Regions from separate parts of the Kitasatospora sp. NPDC048407 genome, predicted to be linked through region 1. Evidence: riboswitches for the same ligand, from Rfam matches in the RefSeq annotation. Region 1 holds a riboswitch; each other region holds the start of a gene.
The links. Region 1 has a riboswitch for cobalamin ahead of cobN (cobaltochelatase subunit CobN). Riboswitches for the same ligand answer to the same signal wherever they lie in the genome.

Region 1 (7,862 bases):
CGTACTCCTCGGTGAGCTTCTCGTACATCCAGTCAGCGACCACGCCGGTGGTGGCGTCGTAGCCGAACAGGTAGTCCACCGTCGCGGCCATCTCGAACGCGCCCTTGTAGCCGTGCCGGCGCATCGCCTCCAGCCAGCGCGGGTTCACCACCCGCGCCCGGAACACCCGGGCCGCCTCCTCGGTGAGGGTGCGGGTGCGCACCGTCTCCGGGCGGGTCGAGTCGCCGATGTACGCCGCCGGGCTGCTGCCCGTCAGCGCGCGCACGGTGGCCACCATGCCGCCGTGGTACTGGAAGTAGTCGTCGGAGTCGGCGATGTCGTGCTCGCGGGTGTCGGTGTTCTTCGCCGCCACCGTGATCCGGCGGTAAGCGCTTTCCATCTCCTCCCGGGCCGGGCGCCCGTCCAGCCCCCGCCCGTACGCGTAACCGCCCCACACCGTGTACACCTCGGCCAGGTCAGCGTCCGTGCGCCAGTCCCGGCTGTCGATCAGCTGCAGCAGACCCGCGCCGTAGGTGCCCGGACGCGAGCCGAACACCCGGACGGTGGCCCGGCGTTCGTCACCGTGCTCGGCCAGGTCCGCCTGCACGTGCGCCCGGACGAAGTTCTGCTCGGCGGGCTCCTCCTGGCCGGCCGCCAGCCGCACCGCGTCGTCCAACAGCGCCACCACGTGCGGGAACGCGTCGCGGAAGAACCCCGAAATACGCAGCGTCACATCGATCCGGGGACGGCCCAACTCGGCGAGCGGAATCGCCTCCAGACCCGTCACCCGGCGCGAGGCGTCGTCCCACACCGGGCGGACGCCGAGCAGCGCCAGCGCCTCGGCGATGTCGTCACCGGCCGTGCGCATCGCCGAGGTGCCCCACAGCGAAAGGCCCACCGACGGCGGGAACTGCCCGTCGTTGTCGGCCCGGTAGCGTTCGATCAGGGAGGCGGAAAGCGCTTGCCCGGTCTCCCAGGCGAGCCGGCTCGGCACCGCCTTCGGGTCCACCGAGTAGAAGTTCCGCCCCGTCGGCAGCACATTGACCAGCCCGCGCAACGGCGACCCCGACGGCCCCGCCGGAACGAACCCGCCCTGCAGCGCGTGCAGCACCGCGTCCAACTCGTCCGTGGTCGCGGCGAGTCGGGGCACCAGCTGCGCCGCCGCGAACGCCAGCACCTCGGAGACCGCCGGCGGCAGGCCTGCCGCGACCTTCGCGACGGCCGCCGGGTTCCAGTCCTCCGCCTCCATCGCCTCCACCAGCGCCCGCGCCTGCGCCTCGGCCGCGTCCGTCGCCCCCAGCGTCAGCGCCGCCTCGTCCAGACCCAGCGCCTCGCGCAGACCCGGCAGCGCACGCACGCCGCCCCAGATCTGCCGCGCCCGCAGGATCGCCAGCACGATGTTGACCCGGTCCGTACCGCGCGGAGCCTGGCCGAGCACGTGCAGACCGTCACGGATCTGCGCGTCCTTCACCTCGCACAGCCAACCGTCCACGTGCAGCAGGAAGTCGTCGAAGCCGTCGTCCTCCGGCCGCTCCGCCAACCCCAGGTCGTGGTCCAGCTTCGCGGCCTGGATCAACGTCCAGATCTGCGCCCGGATCGCCGGCAGCTTCGCCGGGTCCATCGCCGCGATGTTCGAATGCTCGTCCAGCAGTTGCTCAAGACGCGCGATGTCACCGTACGAATCGGCCCGCGCCATCGGCGGCACCAGATGATCGACCAGCGTCGCGTGCGCCCGGCGCTTCGCCTGCGTACCCTCACCCGGATCGTTCACCAGGAACGGGTACACGAGCGGCAGATCGCCGAGGGCGGCGTCCGGACCGCACTCCGCCGACAGTGCCGCCGTCTTGCCCGGCAACCACTCCAGATTGCCGTGCTTGCCCAGGTGCACCACCGCGTGCGCACCGAACCCGCCGTCCTGCTGCGCCGCCGCGATCCAGCGGTACGCCGCCAAGTAGTGGTGGCTCGGCGGCAGGTCCGGGTCGTGGTAGATCGCCACCGGGTTCTCGCCGAACCCGCGCGGCGGCTGGATCAGCACCAGCAGATTGCCCGACCGGAGACCGGCCAGCACGATGTCGCCGTCCGGGTTCTGCGACCGGTCGACATACAGCTCGCCCGGCGCCGGACCCCAGTGCTCCTCCACCTGCTCGCGCAGCGCCGCCGGGAGCGTGGCGTACCAGCGCCGGTAGTCGGCGGCCGGGATGCGCACCGGGTTGCGGGACAGCTGGTCCTCCGTCAGCCACGCCTGGTCGTAGCCGCCCGCCTCGATCAGCGCGTGGATCAGCGCGTCGCCGTCGTGGCCGTGCCCGGTCCCGGTGTCCAGACCCGGCAGGCTGTCGCCCAGGTCCATGCCCTCCGCGCGCAGCCGCTCCAGCAGCCGGATCGCCGAGGCCGGGGTGTCCAGGCCGACCGCGTTGCCGACCCGCGCATGCTTGGTCGGATAAGCGGACAGAACGAGCGCGAGGCGCCGCTCGGACGCCGGAGTGTGCCGCAGCCGCGCATGCCGCACCGCGATCCCGGCGACCCGCGACGCACGCTCCGGGTCCGCTGCGTACACCGTAAGCCCGTCCTCGTCGACCTCCTTGAACGAGAACGGAACAGTGATCAGCCGACCGTCGAACTCCGGCACCGCCACCTGCGTCGCCGTGTCCAACGGAGACAGCCCGTCGTCACTGCCCGCCCACTGCGCCCGCGACCAGGTCAGGCACAGCGCCTGCAGGATCGGCCGGTCCAACGCCGCCAACTCCCCGGCGTCCCAAGCCTCTTCGTCCCCGCCCGCCTGCGCGTCGGCCGGCCGGGTGCCGCCCGCCGCCAGCACCGTCGTCACGATCACGTCGGCCGCGCCCAGCTCCGCCAGCAGCTCCGGCTCCGCACCGCGCAGCGACGCGCAGAAGTACGCGCGGGCCTGCGCACCCTCGTCCTCGATCGCCCGGCAGAGCGTCTCCACGAACGCCGTGTTGCCGCTCATGTGGTGCGCCCGGTAGTACAGCACCGCGACGGAAGGGCCCTCCGAGGTGCGGGCGGTGCGCTCCAGCGGACCCCAGGACGGGGCCGAGGCCGGCGGCGCGAACCCGTGACCCGTCAGCAGCACCGTGTCCGACAGGAACGCACCCAGCTCCGCCAGGTTCTCCGGACCACCGTGCGCCAAGTACGCGTGCGCCTCCGCCGCGATGCCCGCCGGCACCGTCGACAACTCCATCAACTGCGCGTCTGGCGCCTGCTCACCCGTCAGCACCACCACCGGACGCGGCCCCGCGAGCAGCACGTCCAGCCCCTCCTGCCAGGCCCGACGCCCACCCAGCAGACGCACCACCACCAGCTCCACACCCTCCAGCAGGGCAGGCAGCTCGGCGGGATCCAGGCGCGCCGGATTGCCCCAACGGAACCGCACCGGCCCGCTCGACGCCCGGGCACTCAGCAGGTCCGTGTCCGACGTGGACAGCAACAGGATCATGCGAAAGCCCTCCCGGGCATCTCGAACAGCGGGGACAACCCGGTCAACCCGGTCAACCCGGTGGTGGGAGCACAGGTGCGGTCGAGGACGCGGAACGGCCCGGCGGGCGGCGCGATGGACAGCCCGGTGGACGTCGCAACGGACGGCCCGGGGGACGTCGCAACGGACGACGGCCCGGTGGATGCCCCGGTGGATGCCCCGATGGGGACAGAGCCCACAGGCACCCGCCGGGATGCGGGCATGCGGCAGCGCATGGCACGGACCTTCCTCGGGGTCCTCGCCCCGGGCAGTGGAGGACGGCCGGAGTTCCTGGCTCCCACGGCTCACTGAGCCGCGGTCACAGTGGCGGGACCGCACCGGATTCTCACCGGACTTCCTCCGCTGTGCCGTCGCTGGCAGCGGACACCCCGAGAGGTGCCCGCCCAGCATCGTACGGGTTGATGGCCCATCGGCGGGAGTGTGACCTGCGACGCCCCACCGGTTCCGCCCCCGGGAACCCGCGCTGAACTGGGGATTTGACCCTGGCGCGGAACCTTCGGGCGAGCTCCGGGGGACGGTTGGGGCTGCCACTCGGGTGGTGGCCGGGCTGCTGGTCGGGGCGGTGGTCGGGGCGGTGGCGCGAATCGCGGCCATGGGTATGCTCGCCGCCATGCCACCCACACCCGACGCCCTTGCGGCACCCTTCGTCGGGCCCGACCGAGGCCGCGCCGACGCCTGCCCCGGCGCGCTCCGCCTGCACCCCGCCGAGGACGGCCAACTCGCACGACTCCGCCTCCCCGGCGGCTACTTGACGTACCATCAGCTACTCGCCCTGGCCGACGCGGCCGACGCGCTGGGCGACGGCGAAGTCGAGATCACCTCCCGCGGCAACCTCCAGCTGCGCGGCCTGCGCGAACAGTGCGCCACCGACCTCGCCGAACGGCTCCGCTCCGTCGGCCTGTTGCCCTCCGACACCCACGAACGCGTCCGCAACATCGCCGCCTCCCCGCTCGCCGGCCTCGACGGCCGCGGCGCCCCGGGCGTCGATCTCCCGTACTGGGTGCGAGAGTTGGACGCCGCCCTGTGCGCCGCACCCTGGGCCGCCCGACTCTCCGGCAAGTTCCTGTTCGCCCTCGACGACGGCCGCGGCGACACCGCCGCCCTCGACGCCGATGTGACCTTGATCGCAATTGGCGACGGCCGCGCCCTGCTGCGCCTCGGCCGCGCCGACCACGCCTCCACCGTCGACCACCCCGTCCCCGCCGCCCTCGACGCCGCCCGCCACTTCCTCGACCTGGCCGCCGGCCGTGCCTGGCACCTGCGCGAAGTGCAGTCCGAACTGCCCGCCGGCGACGTGCCGCTGCCGCGATTCACGGGGGAGCGACCGGTGCTGGGTGCGATCCCCGGCGGTGGCGGTGGCGGTGGCGGTGGGGGCGGGGTGGTCGACGGTGGCGGTGGTGGCGGTCGCGGTGGCGGGGTGTCGGTCGGGCTGCGGTTCGGCCGTGCGACCAGTGGGCAGTGGCGACTGCTGGCGGACGCGCTGGCGTCGGCGGGGGAGGGGTGCGGCGGCGGCGCGAGCGTGCGGCTCACGCCTTGGCGGGGCGTCGTGGTGCCCGGAGCCGGTGCCGACTGGTTGCCACGCCTCGCCGACGCGGGCTTCCGGGTAGAGTCCGGCGGCCCCTGGGAGGGCGTCAGCGCCTGCACCGGTCTGCCCGGTTGCGGGAAAGCGCTTGCCGACGTTCGCGCGCAGGCCGTGCGCGCGATAGCCGCCGTTCCTGCTGTGGGGCTGCCCGTTCACTGGTCCGGGTGCGAACGGCGCTGCGGACACCCGGCCGGTCGCTGGGTCGACGTGCTGGCCACCGCGACCGGATACCGGGTCGCCGTGGACGGGCGGGCCCGCGAGGTCGGTCGGGGTGCGGGGGGTGACGGCGCCGAGATTGTCCGTGCGGGTATCGGGTCCGGTGGGAGGGGGGGTGCGGGGGGTGGCGCCGAGGAGAACATCTACGCGGAGATAATCCGCGCAGGGATCAACTCGGCGGGCTGCAACACCGGCGACAAAAACAGCACCAAAAACGACAGAACCGGGCAGAACGGCATCGGGTGCAACGGCACCGGGCGCAACGGCGCCGAGAACCACAGCGCCGAGAACGACAGCACCGAGCGCAACAGCGCCGAGCGCAACGGCGCCGAGAACCGCAGCGCCGAGAACGACAGCGCCGAGAACGACAGCACCGAGAACCACAGCACCGAGCGCAACAGCACCGAGAACGACATCGCCGAGGCAGTCGCCGAGGCGCGCAATGCCGAATGGCGGAGGACCGAATGATCGACTACGAGAAGGACGGCGCATCCATCTACCGCCAGTCCTTCGCCACCATCCGCGCCGAGGCCGACCTCGCCGCGCTGCCTGCCGATGTGGCCCAGGTCGCGGTGCGGATGATTCATGCCTGCGGCATGACCGACCTGGTCGAGGACCTGCTGTGGTCGCCGAACGTGGTCGCCGACGCCAGGCGTGCCCTGCATGCCGGGGCGCCGATCCTCTGCGACGTCAACATGGTTGCCAGTGGCGTGACCCGCAAGCGGCTGCCCGCCGACAACGAGGTGATCTGCACCCTCACCGACCCGTCGGTGCCCGAACTCGCCCGCGCCATGGGCACCACCCGCAGTGCCGCCGCGATGGAACTCTGGCTGCCCCGGTTGGAGGGCGCCGTGGTTGCCGTCGGCAACGCGCCGACCTCGCTGTTCCGGCTGCTGGAGCTGATCGAGGCCGGCGCGCCCCGGCCCGCCGCCGTGATCGGCGTCCCGGTCGGCTTCATCGGCGCCGCCGAGTCCAAGCAGGCCCTGGCCGAACACCCGGCCGCACTGGAACACCTGGTGGTCCGGGGCCGCCGGGGCGGCAGCGCGATCGCCGCTGCCGCGATCAACGCGATTGCGAGCGAACAGGAATGACTGAGCGTCAGGAAATCGACGGGGTCGGGCAGTCGGCGGCCGGGGCGTCGGCGGCCGGGCGGCTGTACGGCGTCGGCGTCGGGCCGGGTGATCCGTCGCTGATCACGGTGCGCGCCGCCGAACTCATCGGCCGGGCCGACGTCATCGCCTACCACTGTGCGCGGCACGGACGTTCGCACGCCCGGGCCATCGCGGAGCGCTATCTGACGGGTGGTCAGATAGAAGAGCAGCTGATGTACCCCGTCACCGTGGAGACCACCGACCACCCCGGCGGGTACCGGGGCGCGTTGGACGACTTCTACCAGGAGGCGTCCGACCGGCTCGCCGCGCACCTCGACGCCGGGCGGATGGTGGTCGTCCTCGCCGAGGGCGACCCGCTGTTCTACGGTTCCTACCAGCACATGCACAAGCGCCTCGCGCACCGCTACCCCACCGAGGTGGTGCCGGGCGTCACCTCCATCAGTGCTGCCGCCGCTCGCCTCGGCACCCCGCTGGTGGAGGCCGAAGAGGTCCTGACGGTCATCCCGGGCACCCTGCCGGAGGAGGAGTTGACGGCGCGCCTCGCCGGCACCGACTCGGCCGTCATCATGAAACTCGGCCGTACCTTCCCCGCCGTGCGCCGCGCCCTGGAGCGGGCCGGGCGGCTGGACGAGGCGCGGTATGTCGAGCGCGCCACCATGGAAGGTGAGCGCACCGGTCGGCTCGCCGAGATCGAGGCCGACAGCGTGCCGTACTTCTCGGTCGCCGTCCTGCCCAGCCGGGTCGCCGCGCTCGACTCCGACGGCAAGCCCTTCGAGGCGCTGGCGGTAGAGGGAGGGGAACTCCCCGACGGCGAACCGGCGTTGGGTGAGGTCGTGGTGGTCGGGACCGGCCCGGCGGGGCCGCTGTGGCTGACGCCCGAGGCGCGTGGGGCGCTCGCCAACGCGACGGACCTGGTCGGCTACACCACGTACCTGGACCGGGTGCCGGTCCGGGCGGGGCAGGTGCGGCACGGGTCCGACAACAAGGTCGAGGGTGTGCGGGCCGAATTCGCCCTGGAGTTGGCGCGTCGCGGCCGCCGGGTCGCGGTCGTCTCGTCGGGCGACCCGGGCGTGTTCGCGATGGCCACCGCCGTGCTGGAGGCCGCCTGCCAGGACCCGTACCGGGACGTCGCCGTGCGGGTGCTGCCCGGGATGACGGCCGCGCACGCCGCCGCGTCCCGTGCCGGTGCGCCGCTCGGCCACGACTACGCGGTGATCTCGCTCTCCGACCGGCTCAAGCCCTGGGAGGTGATCGCCCGCCGGCTGCGTGCCGCGGCCGAGGCCGACCTGGTGCTCGCGCTGTACAACCCCGGGTCCAAGTCCCGTACCACGCAGGTGGGTTCGGCGCGTGATCTGCTGTTGGAGTACCGCGACCCGGCGACGCCGGTGGTGATGGCCCGGGACGTGGGTGGCCCCACCGAGCGGGTGCGCACCGTCGCGCTGGCCGAACTCGACCCCGCCGAGGTCGACATGCGCACCCTGCT
Region 2 (7,862 bases), on a different contig from region 1:
CGCAGCCAGCCGTCGGCGGGCAGGGCGCGCAGGTGGACGGTCAGTTCGATGGTGGGGGCCCAGCCGGGGCGGCCCAGGTCGAAGGTGACGGGGGGCAGCGCGTCGGCGGTGAGCAGCAGCGAGAGCGGGTCGGCGGGGCGGCCGTCGGCGAGCCGGAACCAGCCCTGGATGCGGCCCTCCTTGGACGGCTGGCCGAGCGCCCAGCCGACGGTGGCCGGGTCCAGGCGCAGATCGAGGCGCTCCAACAGGGCGGCCTGGGCGATGAGTTCCTTGGGCGCGAGCTCGATGCCGACGCACTGATCGGGGGCGGGCAGCACGGGCGGCAGCGCGGTGGTGGCGACCTCGTCGTCGAGCGCGCCGAGGTCGGTGAACGCGGCGGTGACCCGCAGCCGCTCCTCGCCGTCCTGGGAGAGGATCGCGCTGCCGGTGGCCAGGGTGCGGCCGCGGCGCATGATCTCGGTGCGGACGGTGGCCGGCCCGGGGCGGGACGGCGAGACGTAGGTGCCGCTGACGGTCAGCGGGTGCGGGTGGCCGGGCCCGACCTCCAGGGCGAGGGCATGTGCGGCGAAGGCGAGCAGCAGCCCGCCGTTGACGCCGCCGCCGATCTGCCAGCCGTCGCCGAGTTCGCCGTCGTAGCGGCCGGGTTCGTCCGGGTGCGGGGTGAGCGCGATGCCCCGGTCGAACTCGCTGGTGGTCTCCGGCATGGCTGAGGCCCTTCTGCGCAGACGCCAAAACACATTACTTGCCGGTAGCTTACGCGCGAAGGCCGCCGGACCAACAGGTCCGACGGCCTTCGAACAGGCAGTGCGAGCTCAGCGACGAATGGTCGGCTTGAGCTCCAGGAAGCGGGCGAGCAGGCCGTTCACGAAGGCCGGCGACTCGTCCGTGGAGTACTCCTTGGCAATCTCGACGGCCTCGTCCAGGACGACCGCGTCGGGGGTGCCGTCTTCCCAGATCAGCTCGTACGCACCGAGCCGGAGCACGTTGCGGTCCGCGATCGGCATCCGGTCGAGCGTCCAGCCCACCGCGTAGGTGGAGATCAGGTCGTCGATGGTGCGCGCGTGCTGCGAGTAGCCCTCGACCAGCTGCATGGTGTACTCCGCGACCTGCGGAATGCCCTCGTCCGGACGGGGGTCGCGCGAGCGCGCGACCCAGTCGGCGAGCACCCGCTCGGGGGCCACACCGCGGTGGTCCGCCTCGAACAGGATCTGAAAGGCCCGGGTGCGGGCCTTGGTGCGAGCAGAGGCCACGATTACTTGACCCGGCCGAGGTAGCTGCCGTCGCGGGTGTCGACCTTGACCTTCTCGCCGGTGGTGACGAACAGCGGCACCTGGATCTCGGCACCGGTCTCCAGGGTGGCGGGCTTGGTGCCACCGGTGGAGCGGTCGCCCTGCAGGCCCGGCTCGGTCTCGGAGATGACCAGCTCGACCGCGGCGGGGAGCTCGATGTACAGCGGGACGCCCTCGTTCTGCGCGACCAGGGCCTCGAAGCCCTCGAGCAGGTACTTGGCGGCGTCGCCGACGGTGGCGGCGTCGACCGGGACCTGGTCGTAGGTGTCCATGTCCATGAAGATGAAGGTCTCGCCGTCACGGTACGAGTACTGCATCGTCCGCTTGTCGACGTTGGCGGTCTCGACCTTGACGCCCGCGTTGAAGGTCTTCTCGACGACCTTGCCGGAGAGGACCTCCTTCAGCTTGGTGCGAACGAAGGCCGGGCCCTTGCCGGGCTTGACGTGCTGGAACTCGACGACGGACCAGAGCTTGCCGCCGTCCAGCTTGAGGACCATGCCGTTCTTGAGATCATTCGTGGAAGCCACGGGCGCACTTACTCCTGATATGTCCGCTGTCAAAGAACACCAAGCAGTGCGCCGCCACGGCCCGTTCGGGCTACAGCGCGAGGAGCTCCTTGGTGGTGATGGTGAGCAGCTCGGGCCCGCCCTCCTCGGGAGGCCGCACCACGAGCGTGTCCTCGATCCGGACGCCGCCCCGGCCCGGGAGATGCACTCCTGGACCGACGGTGACCGGCACGCGATTGTCCAGTTTACCCATGTCGGCGGACCCGAGGCGCGGCGCCTCCCTGATCTCCAGGCCGATGCCGTGCCCGAGCGGGTGGACGGCGTGCTCGGCGTGGCCCGCGGCCTGCAGGATCGAGCGGGCCGCGTCGTCCGGGACGTGCTGCTCGACGCCCGGCCCGAGCGCCTCCCGGCCGGCCCGCTGGGCGCGGAACACCAGGCGGTGCAGCTCGACCTGCCAGGCGGCGGGGGCGGCCCCGATCACGAAGGTGCGGGCGGTGGAGATGCCGTAGCCGCGGTACTGCGCGCCCAGCGCGACGGTGAGGAAGTCGCCCTCCTCGACCCGGCGGTCGGTGGGCTGGTGGCGCTCCAGGCCGGAGTGGCTGCCGGTGCCGACGGAGACCGGGAAGGCGGCCCGGTCGGCGCCGTGGTCGATCATCCGGCGCTCCAGCTCCATCGCCAGGTGGCGTTCGGTGCGGCCGACCAGGATCGATTCGAGCAGCTCGCCGAGCGCCTGGTCGGCGATCTCGGCGGCGATCCGCAGGTCGGCGAGCTCGTGCTCGTCCTTGACCACCCGCAGCCGCTCCACCGCCCGGTCCAAGTCGAGCAGCCGGGCCGGCTCGACCTGCTCGGCGACGGCGCGGTGCCGGGCGACCGTCAGGTCGTGCTCCTCGACGGCGAGGTCCCGCACCCGCAGCCGGGCGGCGGCCTCGGCGGCGGCCACCGCGGCGTCCGTCTCGGCGGGCGCCGTCAGCCGGATGACCTCCTCGTCCACCTCGCGCTCCACCGACTCCTCGGGCGGCACGTCCTGCGGCAGCGCCAGCACCGCGCGTTCGCGGGTGAGCAGCAGCGCGGCGCCGCACGGCGGGCAGCCGGTGAGGTAGCGGACGTTGGCGGCGCGCGTGATCAGCGCGGCGTCGGCTCCGGAGGCGCTGCAGTACTCGCGGAGGCGTTCGCGTCGGGCGGCGTACGCGTCGGACATGTCTCCGAGCCTACGAACGGGGCCCGGGGGCCGCCCGTCGGAACGGGCCCGATCGGGGCGGGAATGCGGCGGGGCAGGGGCGTGTTGTGGCCACATGAAAACGGCAATCGTTGCCGAGCGTGGAGGTTCGAGATGGCGCGCAGCGAGCTGCGACCGGTGATCACGCTCCGGTCGGCGGCGGGCACGGGCTTCAGCTACGTGACCCGCAAGAACCGGCGGAACAACCCCGACCGGATCGTCCTGCGGAAGTTCGACCCGGTGGCCGGGCGGCACGTGGAGTTCCGCGAAACCCGCTGACCACAGGGCAGTTGAGGCGTTCGAAGGCTGTTGAGGGCATGGCGAAGGAGGAGCAGATGAAGCAGGGAGTGCACCCCGAGTACCGTCCGGTGGTGTTCCGGGACAAGACGGGCGGCCTGTCGTTCCTGACCCGATCCACGGCCACCAGCGGCCGGACGGTCGAGTGGACGGACGGGCGGGCGTACCCGGTGGTGGACGTCGAGACGTCCTCCGCGAGCCACCCGTTCTACACCGGCAAGGCCCGCCTGCTGGACACCGCGGGCCGGGTGGAGCTGTACCGGCGCAGGTACGGCCTCTGACAGACATGCGGCGAAGGGCCCCGGGAGCTTCCCGGGGCCCTTCGCTCACTTGCCGGCCGGGTGCGGGTCCGAGGCGTGGGTCTCGCCGGGGCGCAGGTGCCAGGTCCACAGCTCCAGCGGGCCGGGGGCCCCGATGCCGGTCAGCAGGACGCCACTGCCGCCGTCCGGGCCGCTCCACAGCCGCACGGCGTCCTCGGCGGGGATGATCCGCACCACCGAGGTCTCGTCGTAGTCGAGCAGCCGGGCGATCGAGACGCCGAGGGCGTCGGCGAGCCGGACCACGGTGCCGACACCGGGGTTGGTGCGGGCCTGCTCGATCTGGACCACCGTGCCGCGGCTGACGCCGGAGCGGGCCGCGAGGGCGTCCATGTTCGCGCTCGGCGTCGTGGTCCTCTCGCAGACCGCCGCCGCCCTGGTCCTCGTCCTGGCCGTCACCGCCACCGGCGGCTGGGCCGACCCGGGCCCCGCGCTCTGGTACGCCGTCGCGGCCGGCATGATCGGGCCGGTCGCGCTGCTCGCCTTCTACAAGGCACTGGCGCTCGGGCCGATGGGCGTGGTCTCACCGCTGGCCACCGTCGGCGTGCTGGTGCCGATCGGCGTCGGACTGTTCCTCGGCGAACGGCCGGGCGCCGTCCAGGGGTTGGGGGATCCTGGTGGCGATCGCCGGGGTCGCGCTGGCCGGCGGCCCGCAGCGCGGCGGACCGGCCGTGAGCCGCCGGGCCCTCGCCCTCACCCTCTCCGCCGCGTTCGCGTTCGGCGCGGTGCTCGCCCTGATCGCGCACGCCGGCGCCGTCGGCGGACTGCTGCTGACGCTGTGCGTGCAACGACTGGCCAACGCGGTGATCGGCATCGGCCTGCCGGCCGCCGCCGGCCGCCGGGAGCCGGTCGAACTGCGCGGCGCGGCCCGCTCGTTGCCCTCACTGACCGCCGTCGGCGTCGCCGACGTGGCCGCGAACGGCCTGTACGCCGCCGCCACCCACCTGGGCTCGGTCGCGGTGGCGGCGGTGCCGGCCTCGCTCCACCCCGTGGTGACGGCGCTGATGGCGCGCGGCCTGCTCAAGGAACGGCTGCTGCGGGTCCAGGTGGTCGGCGCCGGACTGGCCGTCGCCGGAACGCTGATCCTGGCCGCAGGTTGACTGTCCGTCAGGCCGCGCGTTCTCAGGCCCCTGCCCCCGCGAAGGCCTTGGACCGCCGGGCGATCCGCCAGTAGCCGATCGCCGCCGCCCACACCACCACGAACAGGCCGACGATCACGAAGCCGACGTTGTCCAGACTGAGTCCGGCGATCCAGTCGGACACCGGATCGTCCAGGCCGAACTTGTCGTGCAGCACCGCGACCAGCTCGATGGTGCCGATCACGAAGGCCACCGCGATCGACAGCCCCGTGATGGTCAGGTTGTAGTACACCTTGCGGACCGGGTTGGAGAACGCCCACTGGTAGGCGAAGTTCATGAACGTGCCGTCCAGCGTGTCGAACAGGCTCATCCCGGCCGCGAACAGCAGCGGCAGGCAGACGATCGCGTACCAGGGCAGGCCGGACGCCGCACCCGAACCCGCCATCACCATCAGGGTCACCTCGGTCGCGGTGTCGAAGCCCAGGCCCAGCACCATGCCCACCGGGAACATCTGCCCGGGCCGGGTGATCGAACGGGTCGCCCGGCCCAGGATCCGGGCCAGGAAGCCCCGCGAGTCCAGGTGCTTCTCCAGCTCGGCCTCGTCGTACTCACCGGCCCGCATCGCCCGGAACACCCGCAGGATGCCCAGCAGCGCCACCAGGTTGAGCGCCGCGATCAGGTACAGGAACGCCCCCGACGCGGTGGTGCCGATGGTGCCCAGCACCTGATGGGTCGTCGAACCCTCGTCCATCAGGGTGCCCGCCAGCGCCGCCCCGCCGGCCACCAGCGCAGCCATCAGCACCACCATCGAGGAGTGCCCGAGCGCGAACCAGAAGCCCACCGAGACCGGCCGGCGGCCGTCCGCCATCAGCTTGCGGGTGGTGTTGTCGATCACCGCGATGTGGTCGGCGTCGAAGGCGTGCCGCATGCCCAGCGTGTAGGCCGTGATGCCCAGGCCCACGCCGAACACCTGGGTACCCACCTGGTACTTCTCCGGCACCACCAGGAACAGCAGTGTCCCGAACGCCGCCACGTGCAGGGCCAGGATCACCGCCATCAGGCCGGCGGTGCGCAAGGTGTCCTCGCGCCGCCAGCGGAAAGCAGGAAGAGGGGAGCCCGGGACGTTTCCGGGCATGGTCGAATCGGACGCGGTCATCCGCGCATCACGCTCCAGCACCTCGTGGATCACTTCGTGAGATGCCGTGGCCGGTCTCCTGGCTGACGGGGTGTTCGGCGTCGGCGCCCGGCCTTCCCGGCCGCGAGCGGCCAGTGGCACGAGGTGGGAGCCGACGACTCCCCGATCACAGTGGCGAGGGCCGCTCCGGACTCCTGTGACGAGCACAGTGCACCGGCTTCCCGAACACCACGGCCCGCCCACCGTAGATCCGGCCACCACCCGGCGGCAAGAGCGTCACACCGCGCAGGTGTCGAAGATCACGCCCGCCCGACGGGCTGACGGCGCGTCACGCCATCCAGAAGAACACGCAGGTCATCCGCTTCTCGTCCAGGGTGGAGCCGTAGTACCCGGTCGCGGTGTGCATCAGGTTGGCGGTGTACAGCAGCAGCCGGTTGTAGCGGTGCGGGACGGCCAGATCCTCGGTGAACGAGTCCGGCGGGACGAAACGGGTGCCCAGCGCGTCCACCAGATTGTTGTGCGGGGCGACCACGGTGTTCCCGCCGAGCCGGCCCCCCGGCAGGCTCTGCCGGTAGAAGCTCGTCCCGCACCGCTTCGGCACGTTCGGGTTGAGGTACAGCACGGCGGCGTACCGGCACAGCGACCGCGAATCGGTGTGCGGCCGCGGCTCGCACTCCCCCTCCCCCACCACCTGCACGCAGTTGTGGTTGAACGTGCCGCCCTCGGCCTCGCTCAGCGCCCAGATCCGCGGCACCTGCACGGTCTCCCGCACCAGCTTCTCGACGTGCGCCAACTCCTCCGGCTCCAGCCCGGGCATCGCCCGCAACCCCGGCCAGGGCTCCGGCCTGTGCGGATACCCCTCGTCCCAATCGGTACGCGCCAGATGCCGGGCCCGCACCGCATCCGGGTCCGGCAGGACATCGTCCAGCACCCAGTAGTCACGCCCCTTGGTGGGCTTGCGGTACGGCAGGACCGGAAGGGCCGGAGTCGGGCGCGGGCCCTGGAACGGTTGCACGGGCATGGACCCGACAATAGGAGCGCGCCCCGAACCCCTCGCCCAAGGGCCGGTCAACCTTCCGTCAAGGCTTCCCCACTACCCTCCGTGATGACGACCCGTCATGTCTGCTGGCAGCGCGGGCACCAGAACAGGTTCCGGGCCGCCAACTCCTCGGTCCGCACCGGGGTTCCACACACCAGACACGGCTGATCCTGCCGCCGGTACACGTACACCTCACCACCGTGGTCGTCCACCCGCGGCGGACGCCCCATCGCCTCCGGTGTGTGCTCCGGCCGCACGGTGTCGATCCGCCCCGCCGCGACACCGTCGTGCATCAGCGCCACCAGATCCGCCCAGATCGCGTCCCACTCGGCCCGGCTCAGCTCCCGCCCCGCCCGGTGCGGACTGATCCCCAACCGGAACAGCACCTCCGCGCGGTACACGTTGCCGACACCCGCCAGCACCTTCTGATCCATCAGCAGCGCGGCCACCGTCGTCCCGCTCCGCGAGATCCGCTGCCACGCCGCATCCCCCACCTCCCCCGGCCGCAACGGATCCGGCCCCAGCCTGCGATGCAACGCCGCCTTCTCCCCCGGCGTCAGCACCTCGCACGCCGTCGGCCCCCGCAGATCCGCGTACCCACTCCCGTTCTCCATCCGCAACCGCACCTGCCCGACCGGCTCCGGAGCCTCCCCCACCCCGAACTCGTACTTCCCGTACAACCCGAGATGCACATGCAGCCAGTCGTCGCCGAACCCCAGGAACAGATGCTTCCCGTGCGCCTCCGCACCATCCAGCACCCGCCCGTCCAGCAGCCCCGCCCCCTCCACGAAGCGCCCCTGCGGCGACGAAACCCGCACCGCCCTCCCCCCGAACAGCTCCCCGTTCAACCCGGCCAACCGATGCACCACATGCCCCTCGGGCACCCGCGCCACCTCCACATTCGTTCCCGTCCAACACCCCCATTCTCCCCGCCCCCACCGACACCCCGGCAGAGCCAAAGGTCCACCCCCACCACGGGCCAGA
Region 3 (7,862 bases), on a different contig from region 1:
GTTGCGCAGACCGGTCTCGGCGATCCGGGCGCGCAGCGCGTCCCAGCGCTCGGTCCACTGCGGGGTGGCACCACCGCTGTGCTGGTCTTTAAAGAAATGGTCGATGTGCAGCTGGCCGCGGGCCGCGCGGGTCTCGCCGTACGCCTCGTGGCGGCCGAACTGCTCGGCCAGGTCCGCGGAGCGCTCGTACGCGGTGAGCATGATGCGCTCGGAGATCAGCGTGGAGAGCGCCTTCGCCTCGGCGGAGTCGAAGTCCAGCCGGAGCTTGAAGAAGACGTCCTGCAGGCCCATCACGCCCAGGCCGACCGGGCGCCAGCGGGAGTTGGACGTCCCGGCCTCGGTGGTCGGGTAGAAGTTGATGTCGATCACGCGGTCGAGGAAGGTGACCGCGGTGCGCACGGTGGCGTCGAGGCGGTCCCAGTCCATCGCGTTGATCAGGTCGTCCGCCGAGGCGCCCGGGGCGACGTGCGCGCCCAGGTTGACCGAGCCCAGGTTGCAGACCGCGGTCTCGGAGTCGTCGGTGACCTCCAGGATCTCGGTGCACAGGTTCGAGGAGTGCACCGTGCGGCCCGGCAGCGCGGTCTGGTTGGCGGCGCGGTTGGAGGCGTCCTTGAAGGTCATCCAGCCGTTGCCGGTCTGCGCCAGGGTGCGCATCATCCGGGCGTACAGGGTCTGCGCCGGGATGGTGCGGACGGCCTTGCCGGCCAGCTCGGCCTTGCGGTAGGCCTCGTCGAAGTCGGCGCCCCACAGGTCGACCAGCTCGGGGACGTCCGCAGGGGAGAACAGCGACCAGTCCTCGTTGGCGTTCACGCGGCGCATGAACTCGTCCGGGATCCAGTGCGCCAGGTTCAGGTTGTGGGTGCGGCGGGCCTCTTCGCCGGTGTTGTCGCGGAGCTCCAGGAACTCCTCGATGTCGGCGTGCCAGGTCTCCAGGTACACGCAGGCCGCGCCCTTGCGCCGTCCGCCCTGGTTGACCGCCGCCACGGAGGAGTCCAGGGTGCGCAGGAACGGGACGATGCCGTTCGACTTGCCGTTGGTGCCGCGGATCAGCGAGCCGCGGGAGCGGATCCGGGAGTAGGACAGGCCGATGCCGCCGGCGTGCTTGGACAGCCGGGCGATCTGCGCGTAGCGGTTGTAGATCGAGTCCAGGTTGTCCAGCGGCGAGTCCAGCAGGTAGCAGGAGGACATCTGCGGGTGCCGGGTGCCGGAGTTGAACAGCGTCGGGGAGCTGGTCAGGTACTCCAGGCGGCTCATCAGCTTGTAGAGCTCGGCCACCTCCAGCACCGACTGCTCGGAGTTGCCGACCGCCAGGCCCGCCGCCACGCGCAGCAGGAAGTGCTGCGGGGTCTCGACCACCTTGCGGGTGATCGGGTGGCGCAGCAGGTAGCGGGACTGCACGGTGCGCAGGCCGAAGTACTCGAAGCGGTCGTCGCCGGCGGCGTCGATCAGCGAGTCGAACAGCGCGGTGTGGGCGGCGACGAACTCGGCGGTCGCGTCGCCGATCAGGCCCTCGGCGTGGCCGACGGCGATCGAGGCGGAGAACGAGGTGACGCCCTGGGTGGCGGCCTCGTCGGCGATCTCCATCGCCAGCAGGCGGGCGGCCAGCTTCGAGTACTGCGGGTCCTCGGCGATCATCGACGCGGCGGCCTCCACGGCCAGCCCGCGCAGCTCGGCGAAGTCCGAGCCGGCGTGGCGGCCGCGCAGCGCGGCGGCGGCGACGTGGCCGGGGTCCACCTGGGGGAGGTCGGTGCTGCGGTCGGTGAGCAGCCGAAGCAGCGCCGCACCGGGGTCGGTGAAGGCGTCGGCGGAAGCCTGGGACGGCAGGGTGACTGAGGCGGCGACGGTCAAGGCGCACTCTCTCCTGTGGCGGCGGCGGACGTGGCTCAAGGTGTCCGGTGGCGCGCGTGCGGCAGGGGAGGACGGCACGCCGAAAACGCTCGATCGGCGCGCGAAAGACCCACCCCCGGCCCGCCCGCGAGGCCGGACGGCAAAACAGTGCTGCATGGCGTCTGCGGGGATGCCGTGTCGCACACCGTCGGTCAGGTCCTCGGACTGCGCGGGCGTTGCTACAGCCCGCTCACCGTTGCGGGGCAGTCCCGGATTCGCACCGGGTTCCCCTGCTTCGACAGCGAGGTCGAGCATACATGTTGTGGCGGCTGGAGCTGGCGGCACCAGATGTAGTAGCGCGTGTCGCGTTGGAGGTGCCGCGCGTAGACAACGGAAACCGCGCCGGAGCCGCCTCGGAACGGCCGCAGAACCGTCGCAGAACCGCCTCAGAACCGCATCGTGTAGACCATCAGGTCCACGCCCGGGGCCGCCTCCCAGTCCCGTTCGGGGGTGCGGAGGAAGCCCAGAGCATCGTAGATCCGGTGCGCCGCGGTCATCTCCGGCCGGGTGGAGAACGCCATCCCGGCCAGTCCGAGTTCCCGGCTGCGGTCCATCGCCGCGCGGACCAGCGCCCGTCCGACGCCGCGCCCGCGGGCGGCCGCGCCGACCGCCAGCATCCGGATCTCGCCCTCGTCCGGGAGCGCGACGTCCGCCCAGGGGGTGCCGCCGGCGGCGAACGTCACGCAGCCGAGGACCGCCCCGTCGCCGTCGACGGCGACCAGCAGCTCGGCCTCCCGGTTGCGGCGTGCGGTGTCCCTCAGCAGTTCGACGTAGCCGGACGCGGGGTCGGTGTGGCCGTCGCCGACGAAGGCTTCGATGCTGACCTCCCCGGCTCCGGCGAGGTCGTGGTCGAGGGCGCGGCGGACGATCGGGGAGTGCATCCGGACAGTGTGCCGGACCGCGTCCGGCGCGGGTCGGCCAGGTCCGGGTCGAAGGGGTAGCCGGTCGGGCGGTGCCGTTCGGGCCGGCCCGGGCGGCCGTTGCGGTTCAGGTCGCGGCCGACCAGAACGCCGAGGAGTCCGAAGCTGCCGATGAGGCCCAGCAGGGCGAGCGCGGAGGTCATGGCTCCACTCTCCGCGCCGCGGCACCCCGTCACGAGTGGCAGGAACGCAGCATTGCCACGAAATCCTGCCACTGCCATGCTGGACGGATGCTGAGGAACGTCGCGGTGATCGTGCTGGAGGAGATCCACCCCTTCGAACTGGGCGTGGCCTGCGAGGTGTTCGGCCTGGACCGCAGCGACACCGGCCTGCCGGTGTACGAGTTCGGCCTGGTCGGCGACCGGCCCGGCCCGATGCGCACCCACGCCGGCTTCGACGTCCACGTGCCGTACGGCCCGGAGCGGCTCGCCGAGGCGGACCTGGTGATCGCCACCGCCACCGGCATCCGCGACCACTACCCCGAGGCGCTCTGCGAGGCCCTGCGGGCCGCCCACGCACGCGGCGCCCATACGCTGTCGATCTGCTCCGGCAGCTTCCTGCTCGGCGCCGCCGGCCTGCTCGACGGCCGCCGCAGCACCACCCACTGGCGGTACGCCGACGTGCTGGCCGAGCGCTTCCCGCTGACCACCGTCGAACCCGACGTGCTGTACGTGGACGACGACCCGGTGATCACCTCGGCCGGCACCGCCGCCGGCATCGACGCCTGCCTGCACCTGGTGCGCAAGGTGCAGGGCGCCGAGGTGGCCCGGGAGATCGCCCGCCGGATGGTGGTCGCCCCGCACCGCGACGGCGGGCAGGCGCAGTTCGTCACCCGCCCGCTGCCCGAGGGCGACGGCGAGTCACTGTCCGGGACGCTGGAGTGGATGCGCCACCGCCTCGACCGGGAGACCAGCGTGGACGACCTCGCCCGGCACGCCCACATGTCCCCGCGCACCTTCGCCCGGCGCTTCCAGCAGGAGACCGGCACCACCCCGCACCGCTGGCTGACCGGCCAGCGGGTGCTGTTCGCGCAGCGCCTGCTGGAGTCCACCGACGAGAGCGTGGACGCGGTCGCCGCCCGCTGCGGCTTCGGCAACGCCGCCACCCTGCGGCACCACTTCGGCCGCCGCCTCGGCACCACCCCGCAGGCCTACCGGCGGGCCTTCGGCGGGCCCGGCGGCCCCGGGCGGGCTGCCGAGCGGCAGCCCGCCTGACGGCCGCTCAGGACAGGTGCGAGGTCTGGTTCCAGCCGGACGGCCGCAGCCGGCCCTCGCGGGCCCGCCACAGGCTGGTCGAGCAGTTGCCCACCGGCGGCAGCGCCAGCAGCTCCTCCTCGCCCAGCCGGTCCAGCACGTGACGCAGCATCAGCACCGTGCAGTCGTGGGCGACCAGCAGCACCGGCCGGCCGGCCTCCTCCTCGTTCAGGTCGCGCAGCAGGCCGCGCACCCGCAGCGCCACGTCCAGCCAGGACTCGCCGCCGGGCGGCCGGTAGTACAGCTCGCCCATCCGCCGTCGGCGCTCCGCCTCGGCGGGGTGGTCGCGTTCGATGGCGGCCTTGGTGAGCATCTCCAGCACGCCCAGCTCGCGGTCGCGCAGCCGCTCGTCGTAGCGGATCGGCAGGCCCACCGGGACGGCGCCCAGCCCGGACGCCTGGGCGAGGGCGATTCTCGCGGTCTCCGCGGTGCGCACGTACGGGGAGCACCACACCGAGCGGGGCCGGTCGGCGGGCGGCAGGGCGGCCCACCAGCGGCCCAGGTCGTGGGCCTGGGCCTGGCCGCGCAGGGAGAGCGGGATGTCGGCGTCGCGGCAGGTGATCGGGACGGTCAGGGCACCGGTGGAGTCCGCGTGCCGGAACTCCACGTTGGCGGTGGACTCGCCGTGCCGGGTGGCGATCAGGACCGACGGCAGCCGCCGTCCGCCGTCGGCCTGGGTGCGGTGCCCGTTGCGTACCGTGGTGAGGTCGGTCATGGCGGTGGCTCCCCGTTGTCGGTGCTGCCTCGGTGGTGCTCGTCTCTCCCGTGTCTCTCCCGAAAAGGGCGGTCATAACAGATGATCGCGCCGTCACCCCAGTGTCGATCGAGGCAACGGCGCGACCCAAGGGCGCAAACGGGGGCGGGTTGCGCCCCCGCACGCGTCAGTGCGCCAGCGTGGGCTGCGGGGCACGCTCCACAGCCTCGTCACCGGCCTCCGCGGAGTAGTCGGCCTTCGAGGTCTCGTCGGCGCCCTCCGGGGCCTTCAGGGCCCGCAGCACCAGCGTCAGCACCACCGCGACGAGCAGGTTCAGCACGAACCCGGTCAGGCCGATGTAGCCGATCTCGCCGATCACCGGGATCTTCGCGGCCGACCCGCCGAAGTGCTTGGTGGCCGGCGAGGACACCCCGTACGCCCGCCAGGTGCCGTAGATCATGCCGGTCGCCCAGCCCGCCAGCAGCGCCCAGCGGTGGAACCACCGGGTGAACAGGCCCGCCACCAGCGCCACCGCGGTCTGCAGGATCCACACGCCGCCCAGCAGCTGCATGTTGATCGCCGCCTGCTTGTCCATCACCAGTACGAACGCCAGCGCGCCGACCTTCACCAGCAGCGAGGCGATCTTCGCCACCCGGGTCTCGTCGGCCGGCGTCGCGTCCGGCTTCAGGAACTCCTTGTAGACGTTGCGGGTGAACAGGTTCGCCGCCGCGATCGACATGATCGCGGCGGGCACCAGCGCGCCCACCCCGATCGCCGCGAACGCCACCCCGGTGAACCAGCTCGGGAACATGTCCGCGAACAGCTGCGGAACGGCCAGCTGGGCGTTGAAGTGCTTGTCGCCCTTGCTCACCCCCGCGGCGATCGCCATGAAGCCCAGCAGCGCCAGCAGACCCAGCATCAGCGAGTACGTCGGCAGGATCGCCATGTTGCGGCGCACCGTGTTGCGGGACTTCGCCGCCAGCACGCCCGTCACCGAGTGCGGGTACATGAACAGCGCCAGCGCCGACCCGAACGCCAGCGTCGCGTACGACCACTGCCCGGCCGGCCCGACGAGCATCGACCCCGGGGCCTTGCCGGTCACCGGATCGGGCTGGAACTTGTGCGCCGCCGCGTCGAAGATGTGCCCGTAGCCGCCCAGCCGCATCGGAATGTAGATCACCGCGACCAGGATCACCACGTACACCAGGGTGTCCTTGACGAAGGCGATCAGCGCCGGCGCCCGCAGACCCGACGAGTACGTGTACGCCGCCAGCACGCCGAACGCCAGGAACAGCGGCAGGTCCTTCAGGAACCAGTTCCCGGTGCCGCCCACGCCCAGCACGTCCAGCACCGCCTGGATGCCCACCAGTTGCAGCGCTACGTACGGCATGGTCGCCAGGATGCCGGTCAGCGCCACCGCCGCCGACAGCCCGCGCGACCCGTACCGCCCGCGCACGAAGTCCGCCGGCGTCACGTAGCCGTGCACCCGCGACACCGACCACAGCCGGGGCAGGATCAGGAACACCAGCGGGTACGCGATGATCGTGTACGGCACCGCGAAGAAGCCCGCCGCGCCCGCGCTGTAGACCAGGGCCGGCACCGCGATGAACGTGTACGCGGTGTACAGGTCGCCGCCCAGCAGGAACCAGGTGATCCAGGTGCCGAAACTGCGGCCGCCCAGACCCCACTCGTGCAGGTGCTCCGCGTTGTCCGCCCGGCGCCAGCGCGCGGCCAGGAAGCCCATCACGGTGACCGCGGCGAAGAACAGCAGGAAGACCGTCATCGCGGTCCAGTCCACGTGCTTCACAGCTGCTCACCCCCGTCCGGCTGGGCGGGCACGGGGAGCGGCCCGGCCGAGGCGGCGGCCTTGCGGGCCGCCTCGTCACGGCGCAGCAGCAGGTACGCGGAGGTGGTGAACACCGCCGACAGCGGCACCCACATCAGCTGGTACCAGTAGAAGAACGGCATACCGCCGAGCGCCGGGTCGGTCTTGCTGTACGACGGCACCCACAGCACCACCACGATCGGCACCAGCAGGCACAGGCCGGCCAGCACCCGGGCGGGGGAGACCGCGGGCAGTGCGCCCGCGGATGGCGTTTGAGACGACACGAGCGGCTCCCGGATGACGAGGAGTCACCTCACTGGCACCGCACCGCACATTGCTGTACGTCCGCCGAGCAGCACCTTCGGTGATCGAAAGGTCTCCGCGAGAGTAGGGCAGGGGAGTGACTTGTGTCACTACCCTGTCAACTTCGTGTTACGCCGCGCCTATGCGGGCCGCCGCAGCCTGGTCGTGAACTTGTACCGGTCCCCGCGGTAGATCGACCGCACCCACTCCACCGGCGCGCCGTCCGCGTCGAAGGAGTGCCGGGACAGCTGGAGCATCGGCAGGCCCAGGTCGGAGCCGAGCAGGCCGGCCTCGCGCGGGTTGGCGAGGGTGGTCTCGATGGTCTCCTCGGCCTCGGCGACCGTCACCCCGTAGACCTCGCGCAGCGCGGTGTAGAGCGAGTTGTGCTTGGCGAGGTTGCGGCGGAGCGCGGGGAAGCGCTTGGCCGACAGGTGCGCCACCTCGATCGCCATCGGGTCGCCGTTCGCGAGCCGGAGACGCTCGATCCGCAGGACGCGCCCGCCGGGCTTGATGTCCAGCAGCGGGGCGAGTCGCTCGTCCGCGGAGATGTACGCGACCTCGACCAGGCGGGAGGTCGGCTCCATGCCCTGGGCGCGCATGTCCTCGGTGTAGGAGGTCAGTTGCAGCGCCTGCGCGACCTTCGGCTTGGCGACGAAGGTGCCCTTGCCCTGGATGCGCTCCAGCCGGCCCTCGACCACGAGTTCCTGCAGTGCCTGCCGGACGGTGGTGCGGGAGGTGTCGAACTGGGCGGCCAGTGCCCGCTCCGGGGGCACCGGGGTGCCGGCCGGCTGGGTCTCGGTCAGCTGCAGCAGGTGCCGCTTCAGGCCGTAGTACTTCGGTACCCGGGCCGTGGTGGTGGCAGGGCCGGTCTGGATCGGCACCGTGGAGCCCTCGGCGAGCGCCGAATCCCTGTCGCCACTCATGGCAGCTCTCACTCCTCGTTGGAGACGGGTCCTTAAGGGACCCCTAAGTCCTATGTA

Region 2: it holds a riboswitch for cobalamin, as region 1 does, so the genes downstream of both, ACGFWJ_RS33700 (HoxN/HupN/NixA family nickel/cobalt transporter) here and cobN (cobaltochelatase subunit CobN) in region 1, are expected to answer to the same signal.
Region 3: it holds a riboswitch for cobalamin, as region 1 does, so the genes downstream of both, ACGFWJ_RS18245 (ribonucleoside-diphosphate reductase subunit alpha) here and cobN (cobaltochelatase subunit CobN) in region 1, are expected to answer to the same signal.

What each region holds. Positions count from the first base shown of each region.
Region 1 is NZ_JBICXW010000001.1:352,705-360,566, reverse strand. Features, by position in the region: gene cobN (cobaltochelatase subunit CobN) at 1-3,430, opposite strand, end outside; cobalamin riboswitch at 3,717-3,855, opposite strand; gene ACGFWJ_RS01730 (hypothetical protein) at 4,080-5,735, shown strand; gene ACGFWJ_RS01725 (precorrin-8X methylmutase) at 5,732-6,358, shown strand; gene ACGFWJ_RS01720 (precorrin-2 C(20)-methyltransferase) at 6,355-7,862, shown strand, end outside.
Region 2 is NZ_JBICXW010000031.1:48,464-56,325, forward strand. Features, by position in the region: gene ACGFWJ_RS33660 (thioesterase family protein) at 1-704, opposite strand, end outside; gene nusB (transcription antitermination factor NusB) at 813-1,250, opposite strand; gene efp (elongation factor P) at 1,253-1,816, opposite strand; gene ACGFWJ_RS33675 (M24 family metallopeptidase) at 1,887-2,993, opposite strand; gene rpmG (50S ribosomal protein L33) at 3,126-3,290, shown strand; gene ACGFWJ_RS33685 (type B 50S ribosomal protein L31) at 3,347-3,589, shown strand; gene ACGFWJ_RS33690 (helix-turn-helix domain-containing protein) at 3,635-3,958, opposite strand; partial or broken gene ACGFWJ_RS33695 (EamA family transporter) at 3,963-4,725, shown strand; gene ACGFWJ_RS33700 (HoxN/HupN/NixA family nickel/cobalt transporter) at 4,748-5,860, opposite strand; cobalamin riboswitch at 5,891-6,087, opposite strand; gene ACGFWJ_RS33705 (DUF6445 family protein) at 6,168-6,860, opposite strand; gene ACGFWJ_RS33710 (Fpg/Nei family DNA glycosylase) at 6,956-7,762, opposite strand.
Region 3 is NZ_JBICXW010000009.1:5,578-13,439, forward strand. Features, by position in the region: gene ACGFWJ_RS18245 (ribonucleoside-diphosphate reductase subunit alpha) at 1-1,848, opposite strand, end outside; cobalamin riboswitch at 2,021-2,153, opposite strand; gene ACGFWJ_RS18250 (GNAT family N-acetyltransferase) at 2,274-2,768, opposite strand; gene ACGFWJ_RS18255 (helix-turn-helix domain-containing protein) at 3,038-4,021, shown strand; gene ACGFWJ_RS18260 (histidine phosphatase family protein) at 4,029-4,775, opposite strand; gene mctP (monocarboxylate uptake permease MctP) at 4,942-6,537, opposite strand; gene ACGFWJ_RS18270 (DUF3311 domain-containing protein) at 6,558-6,863, opposite strand; gene ACGFWJ_RS18275 (GntR family transcriptional regulator) at 7,023-7,805, opposite strand.